Regions from separate parts of the Terribacillus sp. DMT04 genome, predicted to be linked through region 2. Evidence: riboswitches for the same ligand, from Rfam matches in the RefSeq annotation. Region 2 holds a riboswitch; the other holds the start of a gene.
The links. Region 2 has a riboswitch for S-adenosylmethionine ahead of KS242_RS01675 (homoserine dehydrogenase). Riboswitches for the same ligand answer to the same signal wherever they lie in the genome.
Positions count from the first base shown of each region.

Region 1: it holds a riboswitch for S-adenosylmethionine, as region 2 does, so the genes downstream of both, KS242_RS09950 (Na+/H+ antiporter NhaC family protein) here and KS242_RS01675 (homoserine dehydrogenase) in region 2, are expected to answer to the same signal.

Region 1 is NZ_CP077639.1:1,873,666-1,877,213, reverse strand. Features, by position in the region: gene KS242_RS09960 (ABC transporter permease) at 1-405, shown strand, start outside; gene rhaS (rhamnose ABC transporter substrate-binding protein) at 451-1,491, shown strand; SAM riboswitch class I at 1,738-1,846, shown strand; gene KS242_RS09950 (Na+/H+ antiporter NhaC family protein) at 1,951-3,231, shown strand; gene KS242_RS09945 (aspartate kinase) at 3,473-3,548, shown strand, end outside.
Region 2 is NZ_CP077639.1:299,919-303,466, reverse strand. Features, by position in the region: gene KS242_RS01680 (sugar phosphate isomerase/epimerase family protein) at 1-794, opposite strand, end outside; gene KS242_RS17975 (hypothetical protein) at 979-1,329, opposite strand; gene KS242_RS01675 (homoserine dehydrogenase) at 1,326-2,099, opposite strand; SAM riboswitch class I at 2,181-2,275, opposite strand; gene KS242_RS01670 (ThiF family adenylyltransferase) at 2,343-3,350, opposite strand; gene KS242_RS01665 (thiazole synthase) at 3,350-3,548, opposite strand, start outside.

The DNA of each region.
Region 1 (3,548 bases), 1.6 Mb from region 2:
ACAACTTTTGGCAGAAAGGTGTTTGCTATCGGTAACAACCCGACTGCGAGCCGCTTCTCTGGTGTGCGAGTTGACCGTATAAAAGTAATTGTCTTTATGCTTGCAGGACTATTGGCTGCTATTACAGCGATTTTCCTAACTTCTAGAATGGGCAGTACGAGACCAAATATTGCCACAATGTATGAGCTTGATATTATTGCCATGGCTGCACTTGGAGGTGTGAGCACCGCTGGCGGAAAAGGCCGCGTACTCGGTGTTGTAATAGCTGTTTTCATTATTGGCTATCTGCAATATGGACTTGGTCTGATCAATATGCCGAGCCAGCTGTTTTTAATCATTGTTGGCGCATTGCTCATACTGTCTGTCGCCATTCCAAAGTTAGGCAGCATGATAAAAAGAAAATGAGTACTCCAGCTTAGCTGATACTAATAGAAAAAAGGGGAGACCATGATGAAGAAAATAGCAAAGTGGGTAGGATTGATTGTATTGGTATGCATGCTGGCTGCTTGTAGCCAAGGAGCACCAGAATCCAACGGTGCATCCGGGAATACAGACGATGGGCCAAAGAAATATGCTTTTGTATTTAAGAACACAGGAAATCCTTATGGCGAAAAGATGCAGGAAGGCTTTGAGAGCGCAGTAAAAGAATTAGGCGGAGAAGTAATTTTAAGATCGCCGGATCAGCCAACTGCTGAAGGACAAATTCAGATTATTGAACAGTTAATTACGCAAAAAGTAGATGTAATTGCAGTCGCAGGTAATGACCCGGATGCACTCGAGCCTGCTCTGAAAAAGGCGAGAAATCAAGGAATCAAAGTATTGTCTGTCGATTCAGCAGTCAATGCAGCCAGCCGTGATATCCACGTGAACCAAGCGAACCCAGAACGAATCGGGCGCGTACAGATTGAAGCAGTGTCCGAAATGATAGGCGGCGAGGGACAAATTGCTGTATTGAGTGCAACGAGTCAGGCAACGAACCAAAATGAGTGGATCGAATGGATGAAGAAGGAACTGGAGAAAGAGGAATACAAAAATATTGAACTTGTAAAGGTAGCTTATGGAGACGACTTGCGAGATAAAAGTGTATCTGAAACAGAAGCACTGCTAAAATCATACCCAGATTTGAAAGCAATTATTGCACCAACCACAGTCGGTATTGCAGCAGCGGGCAAAGTGCTTACTGATAAAGGACTTGAGGGAGAAGTTGCGCTGACTGGTTTAGGGCTTCCAAGTGAAATGGCAACATATATTGAGAGTGGCGTCAGCCCTTGGATGTACCTTTGGAATCCGATTGATGTTGGTAAGGCAGCTGCGTATACAGCTTATGAACTAGGAGAGGATAACATAAGCGGCGAACTTGGCGAGAAAGTTGATTTGCGTGATCTCGGAGAAGTAGAAGTTGTGGAAGATGGGGAAGGCACACAGATTATGTTAGGCGATCCATTTAAGTTTGATAAAAACAATATCGATGAGTGGAAAGACGTATATTAAACAGTTCAGCGGGGGAGAATTACTCCCCGTTTTTTCTATAATAGGATAAGAAATCAGACGATTACAAATAAAGGAATCTATTCGACAATCATGCATAACGCTAAAATGCATCAGAATCTTCATATTTAACAATTGCTTTTTGTTAAGCACCCGAATACCCCCAATATTATCCATTAAGATTTTCATTGATAATGAAACTTAAATCATGTATCCTCTTATTTACTGCGACAAAAAAATAATATTTTTTTCTTATTAAGAGAGATGGAGGGACTGGCCCGATGATATCTCGGCAGCGGAACTTAATAATTAAGTTGCTGTGCCAAATCCAGCAAGCCAAAGCTTGTAAAGATAAGAGAAGTGTTTTATAGCTATAAGGCCTCTTCTTGTTATATGAGAAGGGGTCTTTCTTTGGTTGCAAGTTGGAGAATGATTTGTCGTATTATATTTGGAGGTGGAACGATGAAAAAAGGAAATCCATGGGCACTCATCCCATTTCTTGTTTTTTTGATTTTATTTATTGGTTCAGGAATTATTACGGGTGATTTTTATGCATTTCCGGTTATTGTAGCTATTGCTATTGCGGGTGCTGTGGCATTGGCGATGAATCGAAAAGAAACTTTTGCACGAAAGGTTGATATTTTTTGCCAAGGCGCAGGTAATTTAAATGTCATGATGATGGTTGTTATTTTTCTTCTAGCTGGGGCATTTTCAGCGACAGCAAAAGGCATGGGAGCTGTGGACGCTACAGTTAACTTCGCATTATCTTTTGTACCGCAAAACCTGCTTATTGTAGGTCTGTTCATTATTGCCTGCTTTATCTCTCTGGCTATGGGTACATCAGTAGGCACGATTGCGGCGTTAGCGCCAATCGGTGTGGGAATAAGCGATCAAACCGAACTTTCGGTAGCTTTCGTCACAGCGGCAATTGTTGGCGGAGCAATGTTTGGTGATAATTTATCCTTTATTTCAGATACGACAATCACCGCCGTTCGCTCGCAAGGTGTAAAAATGAAGGATAAATTTAAAGTGAATTTTTGGATTGTGGTGCCAGCAGCTATCGTAACCAGCATTATTCTAGGAGTAATGACAATAGGTGAAACAGCACAAGTAGACCATGTTGGTTATAATTGGGTAAAAATTCTGCCTTATATTTCCGTCATTATCTTTGCTTTAGCCGGAATGAATGTGTTCCTTGTTTTAGCATTAGGAATTGTTTTTTCTGGTGTTATAGGCTTGGTTGATGGCAGCTATCAAATGATGACGCTTTTCCAAACGATAGGAGACGGAATCGCCGGTATGTATGAAATCGCCTTTCTCGCTATCTTAATAGCTGGAATGGTAGCAGTTATTAAACACAATGGCGGGATTGACTTTCTGCTTCACCTCTCTACACGAAAAATCAAGTCACAAAAAGGTGCTGAATTTAGTGTAGCGGGACTTGTAGGTCTTACGAATTTATCGACGGCTAACAATACGATCTCTATTTTAATTACCGGACCGCTTGCAAAGAATATATCTGATAAGTATGGAATTGATCCGCGAAAAACCGCAAGTATTTTAGATATCTTCTCTTGTACCATCCAAGGGCTAATTCCATACGGTGCGCAATTACTGGCAGCTGCTAGCGTAGCGGGTATATCGCCAGTAAGCATCTTGCAATATTCCTACTACCCAATCCTTATTGGTATTTGCGGTAGCATTGCGATACTTCTCGGATATCCGAGAAAGAAGAAAGACTAAAAGAGCGATAATAAGATGATAGATTGAAGTTAGGACATTACCTTTTGTAATATACAATGGATGTAATGTCCTTTTTCTATCTATAGATAAGTTAATCTGCATAAACAGTTAACTATAATAATATTACGTAAACTAATATCGTCACTTTTTTCTCAAAATTATGTCTTTCATCTAGTCAGCGGCAGAAAACCTGTGATACTATTTTATCTATGTAAAGAAAAAGCGTAATGGAGAGAGAGATATGAAGGTAGCTAAATTTGGTGGTAGTTCAGTAGCAAGTGCGGAACAGCTCCGCAAAGTAGCACAAATTGTAAAAG
Region 2 (3,548 bases):
AAAGACGTACTAAAGTCTTCCATGCCAATAAACCCTTCATAACCAACAGCTTGCAGGTCTAAGAGAACTTGCTTCCAATTCACAATCCCTTTTTCAATTAACGTCCACTGCACTGACCAATCTGCAGTCCCATCCGTATGCTGCTGTTTCTTTTGCCAGCCTGCATTTTTCACATGCACATGAGCAAGATAGTCTCCTAACAATTCCAATCCTATGCGATGATGCTCATATCCTTCATGCACCATATTGCCAGGATCATACAAAACACCAATGTTCGCTGGATCACATGAACAGACAAGCCGATGGGCTAAACTCGCACTAGGCGCAATCGTACCGTGATGTGTTTCAATTAAGCCTTTTACTTTGTATTGCTTGCACATTTGTTCTACCTCATTCAAGTAAGCAGTCGCAGCACGAAACAGGTCATTATAATGTTGAGACCGATCATAAGACGGTACACCAATACGTATCGTGGCAGCACCAAGCTTTTGCGCAACCTGCAATGTTTGTTCGGTAGCTTTTAAATCTCCAGTAGTTAAGTATGGAAGAACACTTAATATGTTAATTCCATTATGGTTCGCAGTGCTTTTTAAATTCTCAATCTCTTGATCCGTTATTGCTGGTGATATGGTACACAAGTTATTTCTCCAAAAGCTAGGTGCTTCCTGTCTTAACTCTGCTGCTGTGTCTTTGAACCGCCATTCTACAGCGGAGTAGCCAGTTTCTTTTAAATAACCAATAAGAGCTTCCGGCGTCATATCTGGTGCCATTACTGAATACAGAGAGAATTTCATGTTTTGCACTCCTTCTACTTATTCCAACAGATAATTAAGAGTAATACCTACCCCTTCATAAATATTCAACTATTATCTTTTAAACTCAGCCAATTCTGCATAACGAGAAATAAATCTACACAAAAAGGAACTAACATAGTCAGTTCCTTTTTAATCTTCTTAGACCGAAGCACTTGTCACATTGTCAGGCCTCCGCTACTAAACGTTCGGTTTTACCAACCACCCGATAGTAGTTCTCCTCCGCGGGTTTCTCTTGAACTACAACTTGGCCCGAAGGCAGATGCACGTACGGCGCAGCTTCCCTTTTCTCCGTGAATTGGAACTGTCGTTTTACACTGAGTTCCTTGCGCTGGTGCACAAGATTGGCTAAATCTTCTACGATGGCACTTGCAGTTGGCAGCGCACCAGCACCTGGCCCTTGCAGTTTCAGTTTTCCGACAAGATCACCCTCGATACAAACAGCATTATCTACTCCATCTACACTGTAAAGCGGGTGCGCAGCTGATAATACAACCGGCTCCACGTATACTGTCACTTCTCCCCCGTATTTTCGAGCGTCGCAACGTGTTTAATTTTCCATCCTCGTTCGGCAGCTGCATGAATATCCTGCGAGGAAACGGAACGGATGCCCTTGCGTGTCACTTTTTCCCAATCTGGCTGTGCTTCGAATAATAAATCACTTAGGACCATCAATTTATAAAATGCATCCCAGCCATCTACATCATTAGCTGGATCAGCTTCTGCAAAACCTGCTTCTTGCGCAAGCTGTAATGCCTCTTCAAACGAAATGTTTTTATCGGCCATTTCGCTCAAGATAAAATTTGATGTGCCATTTAAAATAGCCTCTACTTTAACAACATGGTTAATATGCAGCAGTTGTTTTAGCGTGCCAATAACTGGTACACCGCCTGCTACTGCTGCTTCATATTCGAGACGTACACCTTTTTCTTTCGCTAATGCCTTTAGCTCTGCTCCTTTAGAAGCAATCATTTCCTTATTGGCAGTGATAATGTGACAACCGCGAGATATAGCTTTCGTCAAATAGCTGTACGCAGGCTCGATGCCTACACTCGCTTCAATAACGACATCCAAATCTGTTCGTGCAAAGAATTCCTCTACATTATCTGTAAGCAGGACATCCTGTACTTCCTGTTCATATTTTTGTTTATCCCGGACTAACACACCTGCCACTTGTACTTCCTTACCGAATACTGTCTGCAGATTCTCCTGATGAGAACGAATTGTTCTGCCCACTGCACTGCCCACTGTGCCGTACCCTATTAATCCAACTCTTACTGCTGTCATTATTTTTGCCTCCTCGGATGATTTTCTGCATAAAAAAAGCCTCCCTGAGAGGACAGGGAGACGTAGGATCCGTACTGTGTCTTCTCATCTACAGGAATTAGCACCTTTACAAGTCAGATAAACTTGCAGGTTGCCGGGCATCGTCGGGCCAGTCCCTCCGCCGCTCTTGATAAGAATTTTATATTTGTTATGGAGAATTTTAACATTGCGTTACCAATGAGTCAACAGAAAATTCCAACACTATCAGCCGACAAGACTGTCATAAAGAGAGCGCGCTCGATTAATATCATCTATGCCGTGAATAATTGCTCGCCCGTCTGCAAACAGTACAACCCGATGTCCTCTGTGATGAAATGCCAGCAAGTATTCGTTGGCGGTTACGGGTTCCACTGCAGAAACCCATTGTTCAGATAAAGCTGTTAAATCCAGTGATTTCTTTGATCCTGGCCGTATGTGAACAGCTTCTCTGCCACAGAGTACATCCAGCTTTGTCTGCGTGGCTCCATTTAGATATGGCCGCTTAGCTTCTGTACTACAGCTTAGACAGTTCGGATCCTGAAGACGTTGCACGTTCACTGTTGTATAATCTCCCGTCCATATATCAAATGCGCGCAGCTCAGGTGCTACTTCCTGACGGCATAAAATCCGTAATGTCTGCGTCACTTGCATGGCTGCCACCCATTGTACAATTGGGCTGATAATTCCGGCTGTATCACATGTTTCACTTTGCTGCGGAAGCTGTTCCAGAAGACAATGCAGACATGGTGCATCCTTCGAAACAACGGGATATGTTACCCCATAGCTGCCAACGCATGCTCCATAGATGTATGGTATACCGTATTTTGTGGCTGCATCGTTAACAATCAGTCGCGTTTCAAAATTATCGGTAGCATCTAAAATCACATGCGCTCCCTCTACCAGTTGTTCGATATTATGATGATCTATGTTCTCAATCACAGCATGCAGCTTTACATGCTGATTGATTGCTTGCAACCGCTCCGCTGCCGCTAGCGCTTTCGGCAGATAAGCGGCAGCATCTTCTTCCGTATATAACTGCTGACGCTGCAGATTGTGTAGTTCTACATAATCCCGATCGATAAGCACGAGCTCCCCAATACCCGCACGCACAAGCATTTCTGCAGAAGCAGAGCCTAAAGCACCCATTCCGATTAAAACAATCTTACTGTTTTCTATCTGCATCTGGCCTTCTTTACCGATAAACAGCTCTTGTTTACGATAACGATCTTGCATTACGTAAACAACCCTTCACCCGGGCTGCTAGCTTCCGCGTAATTTTTCTCTGGAATTCTTCCTGCTTCAAAACCTAATCTGCCCGCTTCTATTGCTAGTTTCATAGCATGTGCCATCCGGACAGGATCAGCAGCCCCAGAGACCGCTGTGTTTAGCAGCACACCGTCAGCTCCAAGCTCCATCGCGTACGCTGCATCC